DNA from 2 places in the Dorea chungnamensis genome. Region 2 is predicted to be linked to the other one. Evidence: a T-box and tRNA genes for the amino acid it is inferred to sense, from the RefSeq annotation. Region 2 holds a T-box; the other holds one or more tRNA genes.
What was found. A T-box is a leader RNA that pairs with one kind of tRNA and senses whether it is charged. The one in region 2 lies ahead of proS (proline--tRNA ligase), so its partner is inferred to be a tRNA-Pro.
Positions count from the first base shown of each region.

Region 1: it has a tRNA-Pro gene. The T-box ahead of proS (proline--tRNA ligase) is inferred to sense a tRNA for this amino acid. The anticodon was not compared.

Region 1 covers NZ_JBDOHT010000005.1:78,015-87,367, reverse strand. The annotation lists gene ABE613_RS06020 (ATP-binding protein) at 1-1,128, opposite strand, end outside; gene yidD (membrane protein insertion efficiency factor YidD) at 1,158-1,607, opposite strand; gene ABE613_RS06010 (hypothetical protein) at 1,668-2,384, opposite strand; gene ABE613_RS06005 (tetratricopeptide repeat protein) at 2,438-3,031, opposite strand; gene ABE613_RS06000 (PRC-barrel domain-containing protein) at 3,141-3,386, opposite strand; gene ABE613_RS05995 (ferredoxin) at 3,516-3,701, opposite strand; gene arcC (carbamate kinase) at 3,763-4,692, opposite strand; gene ABE613_RS05985 (alpha/beta fold hydrolase) at 4,811-5,734, opposite strand; tRNA gene ABE613_RS05980 (tRNA-Pro) at 5,802-5,876, opposite strand; gene ABE613_RS05975 (GntR family transcriptional regulator) at 6,083-6,784, shown strand; gene ABE613_RS05970 (aminopeptidase P family N-terminal domain-containing protein) at 6,887-8,674, opposite strand; gene ABE613_RS05965 (peptide MFS transporter) at 8,806-9,353, opposite strand, start outside.
Region 2 covers NZ_JBDOHT010000008.1:113,875-123,227, reverse strand. The annotation lists gene ABE613_RS09000 (phospho-sugar mutase) at 1-1,608, opposite strand, end outside; gene ABE613_RS08995 (YutH/CotS family kinase-like spore coat protein) at 1,653-2,696, opposite strand; gene ABE613_RS08990 (CCA tRNA nucleotidyltransferase) at 2,770-4,089, opposite strand; gene ABE613_RS08985 (REP-associated tyrosine transposase) at 4,205-4,972, opposite strand; gene proS (proline--tRNA ligase) at 5,081-6,520, opposite strand; T-box leader at 6,650-6,862, opposite strand; gene ABE613_RS08975 (calcium/sodium antiporter) at 6,952-7,917, opposite strand; gene ABE613_RS08970 (RluA family pseudouridine synthase) at 8,006-8,698, shown strand; gene spoVG (septation regulator SpoVG) at 8,803-9,078, opposite strand; gene glgD (glucose-1-phosphate adenylyltransferase subunit GlgD) at 9,113-9,353, opposite strand, start outside.

The sequences.
Region 1 (9,353 bases), on a different contig from region 2:
CTCATTTACCGGAAGTCCGGCAGACACGCGGTCGCTTCCCACCGGAAGACGGAACAATTCACAGGCTTCTTCTGCAGTAATAATATATGGCAGTCGGTAATAGTTCTGACTGAAGTTTCCACTATTCCATATATTCATATCGCGGTCTGCACCTGTCAGAATCTCGTTTACTGCCCATGGTAGCGGATACAGATTGCTGTCCTTTTGCACTTCATCTGCGTAGAGATCCAGAAGCTTCATATTGACCGGTGCTTCTGGATTCGTAATCTGACCATATACACGTGTTGCGATATTCGGCACTGCCTGAGCATCCCCATAGACGAGAATATTATACAAGAACAGAGGGCTGTTGTTCTGTTGTACATAGTAACGGTAATTATCTGCCTGCTTTTGCGCCATAGCAAATGTAACATTAGCCATTCCCATATCCATAACTCCATGTCCCAGAGAATCAACTATCTGAAGCACGTTATTCAACTCCGCCATCTCACCTGCATCAAATACCGTCGGGATCAATTGAACAGATAATGCACAATCCGGATAATGTATCAACGTATTAAGAATATAACTCAGATCTTTTCCGGTATCTGTAATACAATCATACGCATAGCAATAAGGAAGAATCTGGTTCTGAAGATTCTCTATCCGCTCTTCCTTTACCAATGCTTTAACTGCAGTATCTTTTATACGATACATCTCTTTCTGCAACTCTACAGCCGTAACATCCTGATATTCATATTTTTGCAGCTCAACCGTTGATTTAATAATAGAGAGCAGCCCATTTACAAGACGAATCGCGTTCGGTTCTGCCACATCAATCGCACGCACAACGAAATACATCTTCACCCGCGCTTTATACGGCTGATTCTTGACCTCTTCCGTTGTCCAGATCATTTCCAGCGCAATATCCTTATATTGACCCGCAACTGTACTCTCTTCTTTATAATGCTGGTAAATCTCACTTAAAAGCTGTCCCATATCTCGCTTATATTCTGCGACTACAGCATCAACATCCATTCTCTTTCCATCAATAACTGAAATATCCGGGATTGCCGTAATCTCCACTGCTCCCATCGCAACCGCTTCATTGCTCTGTAAATATTCCACTGAAATCTGATTCTCTGTCATACCGTCTTACGCCCTCTCTTCTTATCATTCTACGGATAGTCCACTCCGCAGTTTGGTCCATGGCATCTTCGAAGCCGATTAATACCTTTATGAACACCACGTATCACACCATATTTTTCAACTGCAAGAATCATATATTCCGAACAGCTGGGTTCAAATACACACTGCAGGCGCATCTCATCAGAAGCCTTATTCTGATAGAGATGTACCAGCCAGATAATCGCCCGCTTTGCGATTAACATCATATATATCACACCCATGCCAAAACACAGGCAGACTGTAAATATCACCGGTCTCTGGCTGTCACTGAACAGATACCTTCCTGCGAATCCCCCTGCAATCATTAATATTATGAAACCAATCAATGCAATCCAGAATCTGGTATAATGTATCTCTGGCCGCTTCAAAGGGTTATACGGTGCTTTTGGAATATTTGAATATGCAACTTTTACACCTTCAACATAATATTTTTCTTCCATATTTATATAAAACGGGAGAATTGTGCCAAAGGCACAGTTCTCCCCCTTCTCCCTATGTAATTAATATTTTGCAAATTTACGTTCACGAAGCATTGCTTTCGCAGCCTGAATACTCTGCTCCAATGATTCGTTGTTACGCATAGAAAAACTGAATGAATTACCAGGAACAATAATTTTAAGGCTGTCTACGATATAATTATTCTTCATGATATTTTCACCCTTCTTGATACATCCTGTGCTGGTGATATCGATTTTCTCAACAACCTTCTGCAATGTTGTAAATGAGGTAATATCCTGATAGAAGAAATCCTGCGTCTGCTCCCAGGTATTATCACTGATCGTCTCAAATGTATATGTATAAGCATATAGCTGTGTTGCACTAAAGAAGATCCATGAAACACTGAATCTTGATGATACCGCCACATCATCAATAACTCGCACAAGCACATCGTTAGAATCAAAATCATAGCCGCTCAGAACAATTGGCGGAATCTCATTGATCTCGCTTTCATCCAGACCGATCTTGTCCATCGCTCTTTGCTTCAGATTCAATGAATATAACTTATTCGATACAATCTGCTGATACTGATTCATGGTCATCTTTGCTCCTCTGGAGCCGACACCGCAGCCACATCCGGCATACAGATTCATAAAGAAGTCAATTACATTCTTCTGCTCTTCCGTCTTTCCTTTCTTCATATTCTCCAATCTTGCCTTCTGCTCTGCAACTGCTGCTGTTCCTCCTAACGCATAGCCAATCATTTCTGCACATCCCATAATTGTGCCCTCCTCTTTTTTTCTTTTAGTTTTTTATTCTCATTCGTAAATAACTATAAATCTGCCGGACGATCCACGCCTAATACACCATATAACTGATCTACATCATATGGTGATAATCCGTACGCCTCTGCCTGTGCCAGCATATCCTGCCAGTTTGGTGTTGTATTCAAATATTTTCTCTTATAGTAATCATATTTGATATACGCCCAAAAATAATAATAGATTCCCAACGGTTCAATCATCGTTGCTGCCTGAATATACTCCTCAATCTTATTGATTGTAGGACGCTGCTGTACAAATGCTTTCTTTCCTTTTAATAAACACACGGCAGCATAAAAAAATGTCTCTGAATTATCAAAATTATCCTCCATTGCTTTTTCAAATGCTTCCAGTGCCTTATCGTACAGCTTAAGCTTCAGATAACACATCGCAATTGATGTATTCAATTGCTGATCATCCGGATAATCGGCCAATGCTTTTCGGTATGCTCCTGCATATTTATTCACCTCCGGCATCGGCATAGAATATACACTGTTGAATGTTGAGATTGTAATCGGTTTGTGACAAAAATCACAGACCGTCTGACTTGTTGTGACGCGTGCCCCACATCCTGGGCAGGCCATTTCTATTACCTGACTCGCCATATCTTTTCCTTTCTTTTTCACGTTAATACACTAATGTAATTATTATAGCATATAATTGTCATATTTTGATATAAAACTATGAAATATGTCAAAAAAAGTTCTATAAATGTTATTTTTTTCTTTCTTCATGTATCTCAACCAGAATAATATCTGGCCCAATCTTTTTGATACATTTAAAAGGAATAATATATTCTGACCCATCACATAAAAAGCCACAGATCTTTCCTGCCTTTGGAATCACCAGTGCTTCGATACATCCATTACACTCATCTATAATCAGATCTACCACGTACCCTAGTTTTTTGCAATCACATGCATTAATCACTTCTTTATTCTCCAATTCACACAGACGCATATCCACACCACCCATATTCAAACCGCAGATTCTGCCATCGTCACCTTCTTTGTCACCATAACAAAACCCGCATCCACTACTTACTTGTAGTATATGCGGGTTTTCATATTCTGGACTATCCGAATCCAGCTATTCATCAATATCTATGACATTTACTGGACATCCATCTCTTGCTTCAATTGCTGTACTTTCGTATTCTGGTGCTACATCTGTGTATGCCTCTGCAACTCCGTCATCATTAAACCGGAATACTTCCGGGCAGGCAGCAACACAGGCACCACATGAGATACATCCATCATTTACTCTGGCTTTCATGGGTCATTCCTCCTTATATTTTTCAAGTAGTATGTCCCATTTTTATCCAAATATTCGCCTGTTATCTGATCAATGTTCCGGTCTTTCCTTTTAATGCATCTTTTAATTTATCAAAAGATGTGATCAACGCACTTCTTCCTTCTCTCTTTTCAATAAATTCTACGGATGCACTGAGTTTTGGAAGCATATTGTATTCTCCGAAATGGCCTTCTTCCATGTACTGCTTTGCCTGTTCCAGATTGATCTCTCCCAGCTCCTCTTCGTTTTCTCTGCCCATATTGATCTTAACCTTCTCGACACTGGTCAAAATAATCAATTCATCTGCATCAACTTCTTCTGCCATCTTACCTGCAGTTAAGTCTTTCTCAATGACAGCACTTGCACCTTTCAGATGATGATCCTGTTCCAGGACAGGAATTCCACCTCCGCCACAGGCAATTACAATCTGATCCGCATCTAAAAGAGCTTTAATCGCATCAATCTCTACTATGCTTACTGGATTCGGGGCAGATACGATACGACGATAACCTTTTCCCGGCTCTTCCACAACATAATTTCCTTTTTTGCGCTCTTCATTCGCTTCTTCCACGTTCATATAACGGCCTAATATCTTGGTTGGTGTATAGAAAGCCTCATCGTATGGATCTACGATTACCTGTGTAAGTATTGTACTGACAGTTCTGTAAATTCCTCGGTTCAACAATTCTTCACGAATTCCATTCTGAAGGTCATACCCGACATATCCTTGACTCATTGCAGAACATACAGACATTGGTGCTGCTGTATAATCTTGATGTACTTTTCCAAATTCATTCATCGCTGTATGGATCATTCCAACCTGTGGTGCATTACTGTGAGTAATAGCTACCTGATAACCAGCTTCGATCAGATCTGCGATTACTTTTGCTGTCTTCTTCACTGCTTCTTTCTGCTCTGGCAGCGTTGTACCAAGGGCACGGTGTCCTAATGCAACTACAACTCTTTTTTTCATAATCTATACCTCTGCTTTTCTTTATTTTTCTGATAAAAGATGAGATAAAAAAATTATAGTATTTTTCTATGTAAATTGCAACGTCTGAATTCTGTGAAAAACTGATTTTCTGTCTGTTTTACAGATTCTTATTCATAAATGCTACAATTCCGTCTTCTACTTCATCCTTTATATCTGAATAATTATGGATTTCGTGCCGATAGCCAGAGTATAACTTTGTCTCAACCTTATGACCTGTCTCATACAGCCAGTTGCTGACTTCACATACCCCTTTTCCATACATTCCAACCGGGTCTTCATTTCCGGCAATATTGTATATCGGAAGTTTCGCCGGAACTTTTTCTGCCCACTCTTTTCCAGTGATTACCAACATCATCTGGACAAAATATAACAAAGACTGGTTTGTTGTTGGTTTTGTAAATGCATCGAACGGATCCATTGCATGATCTTCTTGCACATATGGATCTGAGCAGATCCATTCATTCCCGAGCTTAATTTCGCCACATCTCTCACACATCCATCCCATTAATGCTCCTGCATAAGATGGGTCAGATTCTTTTCCTTTTCCCTCAGCTACGACCTGCTTCAACACTTTTTCTGACTCTTCTGCTCCCGGAAATACTCCTGCAGTTCCGCACAACGTTACGCCTGCCAACTCATCACCATACTTTGCAATAAAATCTCTTGCTATGAATGACCCCATACTATGACCGTATATAAAATATGGCAGTTCTGGATACATCTTACATACCATTTCCTTCAACGTATGCTCATCTTCCATCATGGTATGACATCCCTTGTCGCCCCAGTCGCCCCAGGTATCATTCTCCAATGCCGTCTTTCCATGTCCAACATGATCATCTGCAGCTACAATATATCCGGCATCCAGAAACTTCACAATCATGTGCAGGTATCTTCTTGAGTGCTCACCAAATCCATGGATGATCTGTACAATCCCTTTTGGCCTGGCAGCAGGAACATATACCCAGCCATAGACCTCATCCCGCTCATTAAAAGACTGAAATTTTACTTCATGTAACATATAACATACCTCCTTTAATATTGTTTTTTAATTTATCATTGACATCCCGTGGCATAAAAAAATAAAATCGGGGTAACAGGATTCGAACCTGCGACCTCACGGCCCCCAGCCGTGCGCTCTAACCAAACTGAGCCATACCCCGATATAATCATTCTACCCAATTAAAATCTATAATGCAAGCACTAATTTCCCATTTATCTGCCATCGGATTTTAAATCTCTGAAAATGAAAAATAATAAAAAAATATGTATATAAATTCTATTTATTCCCACTTTTTTATGATATTATATAAATATGAATTTATATACTTTTTCAAGTATACATTTTTACAAAAGGATTATTGTCACTATGAAAAACATTATTCATCATAAGACGCTGCGGGAACAGGTCGCAGACGCCGTACGAAAAAAAATATTACATCATGAACTTGAACCTGGTATGCGGATTACTGAATCTGAACTTGCTACTCAATTTGGAGTCAGTCATGGCCCTGTTCGCGAAGCACTTCGCCAATTGGAACAGGAAGGATTGATTGAATATACGCGAAATGTTGGCTGTTCTGTACGCAACGTTTCTCTTTCAGATGTCATCGAAGCTCTTCTGATTCGCGGAACCTATGAACTTTCTGCTGCTCGTGCATGTGCCGGCACCATCTCCGATGCAGCCTTCAAAGAGATGGAGGATGTATTAGAATCCATGAAGAATATGGATGATTCCGACTATACAGAATCAATTATTTACGATAATGAGTTTCACAAAATCTTGATTAACGAAGCGCATATGCCATATCTCGTCAGCGCTTGGAACGCATTAGATTTTGTATCATTCTTTTCTTTCTATTGTCAAGTAGATGATTGTTCAAAAGTAACCGGAAAGCAATACAAAGTACACAAAGAACTTTTTGACATCTATGCTACAAAAGATTGCCATGCAATCTGTGATATTATATATTCACATTATAAGCTTTCGATTGATAAGATGTTGCGGGATAATCACATGTGTGAAAAAGATTTCCCATTTTCTTTCGATATTATTAACCCGCATATATAATCATGTATCATTTTGCAGTCTTTATCATATGTATAAAAAGTACTGGAGTGCATTGTTCAACACAACGCACTCCAGTACTTTTTATATATAAGGCCATTTGGATTAGATTGCTCTGGTATACTTCGCAAGCCATTCCTTTTCTTCATCATTCAGATATGGAGAAATGGTATCATATACTTTCTTATGGTAATCATTTAAGAGCTTCTTATCTTCTGCTGTCATGATATCAGGATTGATTGCATCCAGATCCATTGGAATCAGTGTAATCGCATCAAAATACATAAACTGTCCATATTCGTTCTTCTCACCCTTACAGCAGAGAAGTTCGTTCTCCAGACGAATACCATGAGAGCCCTCGATATAAATTCCCGGCTCATCTGTAATAACCATACCTTCACGCAACACCTCTGTCTCGCCCTTACGATATCTCCAACGGAAACCAGCAGGTCCTTCATGGATGTTCAGAAGGTATCCCACACCATGTCCGGTTCCATGATTGAAGTTCATATTACGATCCCAGAATGGTTTTCTTGACAGGATATCAAGTACCATACCTGTACATCCTTCCAGGAACTTCGCACTGCCAAGCTGAAGGTTACTGATTGCAACTAAAGTAAAGTCGTCTTTCATCTGCTGTGTTACTTCACCAAGCGCATAAGTTCTTGTAACATCTGTAGAACCTTCCCAGAATCCTGCACCCGTATCAGTCAGGAAGAAGCTTCCTTCTTTCAGCTCAACATCAGTCTCTGGTGATGATGTGTAGTGAACGATCGCACCATGTTCACCATAAGAAGCAATCGGCTCAAAGCTTGGGCGGATAAAGTTGCCCATCTCAGCACGGAGTTCATCCAGTTTTTCTGTAGCACTCATCTCTGTGATCTTCATCTTGCCCACATTTTCTTTCAACCATTTCATGAATCTTACATGCGCAACACTGTCTTTGATCTGTGCTTTACGGATATTTTCAATCTCTACCGGATTCTTCATTGCTTTCATAAGAATCGCCGGATTTCTCTCTTCTACTCTCTTAACATTTTCCGGAATATTATTATACAGAGCATAATTTAACTTACTTGGGTCAACCATAACTACCGTATTCTCATCCAACGTACGGATATCTTCATAGATATCATTATATGGATGGAGGTTGACATTCAGTTCTGCCAGCGAAGCTTTGATATCATCATCCAGCTTACTCTCATCAACATAGAGTTCCATGCAGTCCATCTTAATAATGGCATAAGATAAAAGTAACGGGAAGAATTCAATATCATCACCACGGATATTCAGTGTCCAGCAGATGTCATCCAATGTCGTGAGCACATGTGCATTTGCTCCGGCTTTCTCCATCTCCTCGCGAGTCCTCTTAAGCTTATCTGCTGCGGATTCGCCTGCATACTCAATTCCAAGAGAAAATGCAGGTGCTTTGGAAAGTTCCGGACGATCTTCCCAGATCAGATCGATCAGATCCTCATGATACTCGACCTTTGCTCCTTTTTTAGCTGCAATGTCTGCATATTCCTGTCCTTCTCCGACAGAAACCACACGTCCATCAAACCCAAGAGTATCTCCTTCTTTCAGGATATCTTCCAGATATGCTGTGAGTTCCGGTACTCCTGGTTCTCCCATCTTCATTAATTCTACAGTTGTACCTTCCAACTGCTTTGCTGCCTGAATGAAGTAACGTCCATCCGTCCAAAGACGGGCTTCATCTTTTGTGATAACTGCTGTACCTGCAGAGCCAGAAAATCCAGTAATATACTTTCTTGCCTTAAAATATTCCCCAACATATTCGCTCTGGTGAAAGTCTGCAGTTGGAACGATATAAGCATCGATTCCTTTCTCTGCCATTTTTGCACGTAAATTTGTTAATTTCTCAGGAATACTCATTGTATTACGCCTCCTAAAATAATTGTTATTATGGGTTTTTTCTCCCCAATAATATTAGGATTGACAGGCATTCCATATGTAATCCCGCAATCCTAATATCATTGTACATAATTATATTCTAATAATCCACTCTATTTTTCGTCATCTTTCTTCTCAACCAGTGCTGTTAATGGTTTATCCAGGATAACCAAAAGTGCGACAGCAACAAATGCGATTACTGCAATGATAATACATGCGGTCGTGAACTTAATAGCTCCTCCGAATAATGCATTATAAACATATCCATAACTGATTGCTGCGAAGAATATTGCAAGTCCCCATACAGACTGCATTGTAGAGTAAATACGGCTTGGTGCATACTTAGCGATAAATGCATTTCCCAGTGGAGAGAAGAACATCTCACCCAATGTAATCAGAACTGCAAAAGCTAAAAGCCACAGACAGCTGATCTGTCCATCACCACGGATAATATCCATCAATGCAAAGAACAGATATCCAACGCCAAGAGTACCAATACCTAATGCACATTTCTTGTAAATACTCATATCACCCTTCGGTCTGTTTGCCAGGTAACTCCAAAGCTTTGGTGTTACAAACATACCAACTAATACACAGAATAAAGCATTTGCAGCATCAAACCATGTAAGAGGTACATTGTAGCCTCCAACTACCCAGTTTG
Region 2 (9,353 bases):
AGGTCTTACACACAGCCATGCATCATCTGTCAGATCATAATATAATACATTAGACTTTGGAAGGCCAGTAGTAGTTACTTCGCCAGTCGCAATATCTTTGATGGTATCAGCCTGATAATCTCTTGCCTTCAGCACCTTATATCCGCCAACCTCTGTCGGTGGGTTCTTGCGAAGCGTCTCCAGGATCTCCTGAATCTTCTGAAGTCCTTCGATTCCTTTTAACGTAATAGACTGAATGTCGTCTTTATAGTAGCCATATTTATCATACATGTCCACCATTGCATCCCACAGAGTCTTTCCCTGCGTCTTGTAATATGCAGCAGCCTCACACAATGCCATTGTGGCAACAATTGCGTCTTTATCTCTTGCATGAGTTCCGATCAGGCATCCGTAACTTTCTTCAAATCCAAAAAGATAGCTTCCCTTACCTGTGGTCTCGAATTTTAAGATCTGCTGTCCGATGAATTTAAATCCTGTCAGTACTTCAATCAGACCGATATCATATCCCTTCGCGATTGCATCTGCCAGATTGGAGGTAACGATTGTCTTGATCAGATAACCATCATCCGGAAGTCCCTGGAGAGCTTTGCGCTGTCCAATCTCATAATCTGCCAACAGGCAGCCGGACATATTTCCAGTCAATGTATGATAAACGCCATCTTTGTCCTTTACACGCACGCCAAGACGGTCAGCATCCGGGTCTGTAGCAAGTACCAGATCTGCATCTACTTCCCTGGCAAGTTTCAATCCCAGTTCAAATGCTTCCTCTGCTTCTGGATTCGGATAAGAAACTGTTGGGAATTCACCGTCTGGAAGCTCCTGTTCTTTTACTACATATACATTCTCAAATCCCAGTTCCTTCAATATACGTCTTGCAGGGATATTGCCAGTTCCGTGAAGCGGGCTGTATACAATCTTCAGATCCTTTCCGACCGCATCAATAGAATCCTGATGAATTACCTGTTTCTTCAGTTCTGCTATGTATCCATCATCTACATCTGCGCCAATAACCTGATACAGGCCAGCCTTCTTTGCTTCTTCCTGATCCATTGTCTTAACAGTATTGTAATCTACAACAGCCTTTACCTCATCCATAATTCCTTTATCGTGAGGTGGTGTAATCTGTGCGCCATCTTCCCAGTATACTTTGTATCCATTGTATTCCGGTGGATTGTGGCTGGCTGTAATATTGATTCCGGCGATACAGCCCAGAGAACGCACTGCGTAAGACAATTCCGGTGTTGGACGCAAGGATTCAAACACATATGCCTTAATTCCATTTGCCGCCAGGCACAAAGCTGCCTCGTTCGCGAACTCTGGAGACATACGACGAGAATCATAAGCGATTGCTACCCCTTTGCCCTGCTCGCCCTTCTTAATAATATAATTGGCAAGTCCCTGGGTTGCTTTTCTTACAGTATAGATATTCATGCGGTTCGTTCCTGCACCGATAATTCCCCGAAGTCCGGCAGTTCCAAACTCAAGATCTTTGTAAAAACGCTCTTTGATCTCTTTATCATCCTCTGCAATACTCTTTAGTTCCGCTTTTGTAGTTTCATCGAAATATGGATTGCTCAACCACGCTTCATAATTTTCACGATATTCCATTGTCGTACCTCCTGTCCTTAATGATTCTATTATACAACAGGAATCTACAAATGAAAAGAAAATATATCCTCTAAAAATCGCTTCTTTTCTTCTGTCTGCCTAATTGCCAGCTCCAGTTTTTCAATACTCTTCGTGGATATCCATGCTTTATTTGAATGGTAGTATGAATTTGCGATTTTCCAGAATTTTTCCGGATAAATCAACCGAATCTTCAGATACTCCATCTCTGAATCTGTAAGTGGGCGGATTGCTGAATATGCATTCAACATATTATCACCCAGTCTCTCTCTCCACCCATGCTTTTCCATAACTTTACGCAAAAAATAATACAAATCTTCAACTTGGACATCTCGTTTAAATTTTTCAAAGTTCGTTGTAGCAATACCATAGGGCTCTTTTCTATAATTGCCGCTCCCCGAACTCCCATTTGCCAAAAAATTATTTCCTGAGAGCATCAGGACATTATGATAATTGTATTCCCCATGGGTCATACAGCAATTTTCCACACTCTCCTGATAAAGCTTCTCGTAATCTGAGTTCTCCAATTCCTCTAATGCTATCGCCGCCCATTGATACATCTGGTCAAAATATTTTAAAAAGGAGGATTCAAACGCCCCCTTGGGAGAGATGCCACGCACAAATCTTCTTACTTTTTTTAATTCTCGATTATGCCTCAGGTACTCCTCTTCAAGATGTGCACCCGGCATCACACTATGCTCCATCCTATGACACATCAGGGTATGCAGTTTCGCCAGATTCCCCGAAGCTGCCAAAAGCTCTGACGGTTTCTTAATATCACATTCCTGTCCCCGAAACCATAGCTTCAACACATATCTGCTTCCATCTTCCAAGACTGAGAGAAATTCCCCCGTCTTCGTCAGCACAATCCGATCCGTTCGTGTATACCCCTGATTCTGAAGATATTCATGTAACTCATATAACGCAGGAATACGTTTTTTGGACACTTTTACTTCCTTAAGCAACAGAATTCCTTCAACTGTGTCGCATAAAATAGCACCCCTGGTCTTGCGGGTGCCGCTGACTTCAATATCATATTGTTCTAATATACTTTGTTCATACTCCTGCATATCCATCCCCTGCACTCTACATTACATATTCTCTCTAGCGTATGATGCAAAAAGATAAAATATGATTAGGAGCTTATTTAAGTTTTTTTAAAAGTTCGTTTTTTCCATTTAATTCAGGATTCTCTATTACCATTTCCAACAGTTCGTTCAATTTATCTCCGATTTCTTTTCCCGGTTTCATCCCTGCTTCAATCAAATCCTTTCCTGTAACGGCCAGATTTTTTAATGATACACACTGCCCAGTCTCTACTATTTCCTGATACAACTTTTCGATATCATTCAGATTTTTCACTTTTTCTTCTCTCTGATACATACTCTGCGCGAGTATATCTGCACGGCGGACCTCCATATAATATGGGAACAGATCCTCTCCGATTATATTCATTGCACGGCGGACATTCTTAGCCGTTGCAGGCATTCGATAATCATGGTAACGCACCAATTTCGTCACTTTACCAATCGTATTATTGTCAAATTTTAATCTTCTCAATATTGATTTTGCAATAATTTCACTTTCTAGAGCGTGCTTTTTAAAATGCGCCACACCTGCTTCATCCATGGTTTTTAACGCCGGCTTTCCCATATCATGCAGCAACATCGTTAATCGCAGCACCTTATCGGCACGTACATTCTGCAATGCATGTAATGTATGCTCTCCCACATTGTACATATGATGCGGCGTCTCTTGTTCTGTAACCATTAAACGGTCAAATTCCGGCAAAAATATCTTCGTAATACCAAGATCATATGCGTCCCGCAATAACTCTGGCCGCGCCGAAGTGAGCATTTTCACCAACTCCACTTGTATCCGCTCTGCGCTGATATTGTAAAGCGTAGGGGCCAGTTCTTGCATCCCGCACCGCGTCTCCTCCTCTATCGAGAAGCCAAGCTGAGCCGCAAATCGAATTCCCCGAAGAATTCTAAGTGCATCTTCGGAAAAACGTTCCCTCGCATTTCCCACACATCGTATTATTTTTTTATTTAAATCCTCCACACCGCCAAAGATATCCACGAGCCCATCTTTGTCATTGTAAGCCATCGCATTAATCGTAAAATCTCTCCGCAGCAAATCTTCTTTCAGACTTCGCGTAAACGTTACTTCCTTCGGATGACGGCTATCTTCATATTTGCCATCAATTCTATACGTTGTCACTTCATATCCTTCTTTGTCAAGGAGCACCGTGACCGTCCCATGTTCGATTCCAGTGTCAAATGTCTTATGAAACAAAGATTTCGTTTCCTGCGGCATAGCAGACGTTGTAATGTCCCAATCTTCCGGTTCTCTGCCGAGAATCGAATCCCTGACACATCCACCAACAGCATAGGCCTCATATCCATGTCCCTGCAACGTCTCAATAATCATCCTTACATTCGTCGGCAATTGTATATTCAGGTTTCCCACAATCTCATCCTCCCTCACATTCATCTATACACCATCATAACATGGGGACGGGGGTTTTTTCAAATTCCTCCGTCCCAAATTAAAATAACCGTGTCCCTTTTTCATTTTACCCTGTCCCTATTAATCCTCCTCTAATATTTTGCATAATAATCATTACTTTTTTCTGTGATATTTGCAAAACTTTCATTAGTTCTTTTTTATATTCTTTTCTTATCTCCACATAATTAAACAATTCTTCCTCCCGCAAATTATATTTCCACTTGTATTCTGCAAGAATTTCCTTTGCAATTCTCATGTTGTTTTTTTCCATATCCTCATCCACATCGTCAAATATATCCCAACTCTCAAATCTGTGGAATTCAAGGAAATCCTGATTTGTGTGAAACTTTTGATTTACCATCAAAAAAGCCTTCTCATCCAGAATGTCTCGAACTCCTCTGTAAAATTCTGACATACTACTGTATTTATAATCCAACATTTCTTTCACGCTTCCATTTTTCGCCGGATTTCTGTGGATATATCGAAGGCAGTTCCAAAAATAACTTTCCTTTTCTACGCATTGGCTCTTAAATCTGTCCTGAAAAACATATCCAATTCTATGATGTTTATAATTATAATAATGTGCAAATGCGGCTAAGACTTTAGCCATAAATGACGCTAATTCTTTCAAATCAGCTTTGATTAACATATGAAAATGATTTGGCATTATGCAATATGCTAAAATAGCCACCTCATACTCAGAAAGATTCTCTCGAATCAAATTGATGATACGGGTTTTTTCCCCTTTTTCTTTAAAAACCGGCATTTTATTTAATCCACGCACCATTACATGGTACATTCCGGTCGAACTTTCCTGTCTTGCTCTTCTTGGCATTTTTCTCCCTCCTTTGCAAAGAGGGACACCACAAAACGAATTAGGGACACGGATATTTTAATTTGGGACGGAGGAAATTGAAAAAACCCCCGTCCCCAACTAAGGAGCTTAGTATGATTTGCCCCAATATGCCATGTGTTTTGCTGGTTTTCCGCACCAGATACATTTGTCTGAAATCATTTCTTCATCTTCGATCAGACATCTGGTCGCAGCTCCACCTGTGACGTATTTTACTTCACCTTCGCATTCTGGATCTCCGCACCAGCAAGCTTTTACGAAACCACGGTTTGCCTGGAATTTTTCTTTCATTTCGTCCATCGTTGTTGCTGTATCAATATGGCTCTGTAAGAAGTCATTTGCTCTGTCATACATATCCTGCTGTTCTTGCTCTAAGATGTCACGTAATTTTGTGGCAATTTCGTCCAGAGATACTACAATCTTCTCACGGTTATCACGACGTACGACTACAACCTGGTTCTTCTCAATATCCTTTGGACCAATCTCAATACGGGTAGGAATACCAAGGATTTCCTGCTCAGAGAATTTCCATCCAGTACTCTTATCAGAATCATCAATCTTCACTCTATAACCGGCTTTTTTCAATTCATCCAGCAGTGCAAATGCTCTGTCAAGCACGCCTTCTTTGTGCTGTGCAATTGGAATAATACGGCATTCAACTGGTGCAACGTGTGGAGGAAGAACCAATCCATCGTCATCACCATGTACCATGATCAGGCCGCCGATACTTCTGGTAGACCATCCCCAGGAAGTCTCGTAACAACTGTGAAGCTGATTATTCTTATCCACATATTTAATGCCAAATGCATCTGGGAATCCACTTCCGAAGAAATGGCTGGTCGCGGACTGTAGTGCTTTTCCATCATGCATCAGCGCTTCGATTGTGTAGGTATCCTGTGCACCTGCAAATTTTTCATGTTCCGCTTTTCTTCCTGCTACGAAAGGCATTGCCAACGTCTCAGCATAGCAGTCTTTATATACCTGCCACATCTGGATGGTTCTTTCTTCAGCTTCCTCATAGGTTGCATGAAGAGTATGGCCTTCCTGCCACAGGAATTCTCTTGAACGTAAAAACGGTCTTGTTGTCTTTTCCCAACGAAGAACAGAATTCCACTGATTCCATACTTTTGGTAAATCTCTATAAGAACGAACTGTCTTAGCCCACAAATCACAGAACAACGTCTCAGATGTAGGACGAATACACATTCTTTCCTGCAATCTTTCCATACCGCCATGAGTTACCCAGGCAACTTCCGGTGCAAATCCTTCGATATGTTCAGCCTCCTTTTCCAGCAAACTTTCCGGAATCAAGGTTGGTAGATATACATTTTCCACACCTGTCTCTTTAAAACGTCTGTCCAGATCTGCCTGAATCAGTTCCCAGATTGCATAACCATTTGGCAGATAATTCAAGCATCCTTTCACGCTTGAATAATCACACAGTTGTGCTTCACGAACAACATCTGTGTACCATTGTGCAAAATTTTCATCACGTGGTGTGATATTTTTTACTAATTTTTCCTTTGCCATGTTTCTCTTCTCCTTTTCTTTTCCAGCAGGGCCCTTGCCCCACGATAATTTTAGCCGGGAACCAATCTGCTCTTTGTCAAATGTTTTGACTTTAAATAAAACAAAAAACACCGGGCTTCTCGTTCCCATCAAAGGGACCGAAAAGCTCGGCGGTACCACCCTAGTTAACTGCGACCCTCTCGCAGCTCTCTCTCACCACCATTAACGCTAGTGTCACGCTGTACTTTCATACAGGGGCTCCAAGGTAGGTTCATTACTTATCAATACAAGAATCTTTCAGCCAAAGGATTCCCTCTCTGTAGAATTGCATCCGTAATTACTATTCCTCTTCTTCACCCATCCTGCCTTCTGCAACCATCATTGCCAGCAGGTTATTCGATTAAACGTAATTTTAATCCATTGTTTTTTATTTGTCAAGACAAAACATGCCACTATCGAATCAAAATATACACAAAAAACGCCAGATAGGCAATCAAAAACAAAGCTCCCTCTGTTCTTCGAATCTCTCGCTTGCTGATTGCCGAAAAATAAACGATCAAACTTGCTACAATTAACAAGACGGTATCATAAACCGCTGTAACATCCAATGTAATCGGTGTGATCACAGAAGATATTCCTAAAATCAGCAATATATTAAATATATTCGAGCCAACCACATTTCCCACTGCAAGATCATTTTCGCCTTTCCCTGCCGCAACCATAGAAGTCACTAATTCCGGCAGAGAGGTTCCAAGGGCCACAATTGTCAAGCCAATAAAGGTCTGACTAAGCCCGAATGTTTCAGCAATATTACAAGCACTGTCTACAACCAGATCGCCACCCAGCGCAATCCCAGCAAGCCCTCCGATTATATATAATGCACTTTTCATCGGACTCATCACTTTATAATCCTCTTCCACTTCAGACACTTCATTTCTTGACGCAAGAGCATCTCTTACCGTCGCATAGAGAAATACAGCAAATAATATCAGAAATAAAAGTCCGCCCCATCTTCCAAGAACAAAAGTCCCTTCTCCGCTTAAAACTTTTGCAATGGAAAAATCCGAATCCAGCAAAAGCAAAATTACCGCGATAAAAATCGAGAAAGGAAATTCTTTCTTTAGCAAAGACCATTTTGCCTGCACTGGATTCACTAACGCGCAACAGCCAAGCACTACCAGAAGATTGAATATATTTGACCCCAAAACATTACTAACCGCCAGATCATTACTCCCCTGTATTGCTGCCGTGACGCTGACCGATAGTTCCGGCATACTGGTTCCAAAAGCCACAACAGTAAGTCCAATAATAATCGTTGGAACTTTCAGTATTTTTGCAACGCTCGAACTTCCATCCACAAAAAAATCCGCGCCCTTAATCAGCAGAACAAACCCTACTATCAACAATATATAATCCATAACATTCTTCCTCGTTTCATTTGCATATTCTTTCACACTATGGTTAAATGATAAGAGCGAAAAGAATCAAAGTCAAGGAGAATTATATATGGCAGCAAATACTCTGGAAATATTATACGAAGATTCCCATATCCTTGTATGCGTAAAACCCCACGGAATCGCAACTCAAAGCAAACGAATCGGCAGTCCCGATATGGTAAATTTATTAAAAAATCACATATATCAATCCAATCCTTCCCAAGGAGAACCCTACCTCGCAGTAATTCACCGCTTAGACCAGCCAGTTAAAGGAATTCTTGTATTTGCCAAGACTCCATTTGCCGCAAAAGAACTAAACAAACAACTCACTTCCCAGGGATTTGGCAAATATTATCGTGCCCTTGTCGACGGATGCCCCCCTCAAGATGAAGGCAAGCTAGAAAATTACATGATAAAAGATACAAAAACCAACACCTCCAAAATTTGCACCGCCAACACAAAAGGGGCAAAAATTGCCAGACTCTCCTACAAAATCATCCAAAAGGGACAGGGTTATTTTAATTTGGGACGGAGGAATTTGAATTTTCCCCCGTCCCCAACTGAACTTGACATCCATCTGGATACCGGCCGCCATCACCAGATTCGTGTACAATTAGCCAATATCGGCTGTCCTATCATCGGGGACACCAAGTATAATCCCCATTGCAGCGAACGGAACGAATGGCAAGAAATCTGTCTGTGTGCCTATAAACTAGAATTTCAGCATCCTAAAACACACAAACTCCTACATTTTGAATTATAAAAAGGGACAGGGTTATTTTAATTTGGGACGGAGGAAATTGAAAAAACCCCCGTCCCAAATTCATCAAAAAAGAAGAGGGAGCACTCCCTCTTCTTTTATCCTTCTTATTCCTCAGCTGGTTCTTCTTTTAATGCCTCTTCATATTTTTCAAGAATAATGTTCTGAATGCGTTCTCTTGTTCCTGAATTAATCGGATGTGCAATATCCCGATACTCACCGTCCAAAGCCTTCTTACTTGGCATAGCAATAAAGAGTCCTTTTTCGCCCTCAATAACTTTGATATCATGTACTACAAATTCTTCATCCATAGTAATTGAAACCACTGCTTTTAATTTTCCCTCTTTTGCTACTTTACGCACGCGTACATCTGTGATTTGCATTTTTCTTCTAGCCCCTTTCTTCCAAGCCGTTGCACTATAGTGCATACCTCTCGTTCTTTTCCACAACTACCTTCACACCATTTTCCCCAACATGACGTGTATTTGCTCTGATCGTGTCGCGGCTCTCTACAATACAGTTCTCAATATATGTATTGTCACCGAGATAGACGTCGTTCAGGATAATTGAGTTCTTGATGACACAATTATTTCCGACAAACGTCTTCTTGAAAAGGATAGAATTCTCTACCGTACCGTTGATGATACTTCCACTAGCC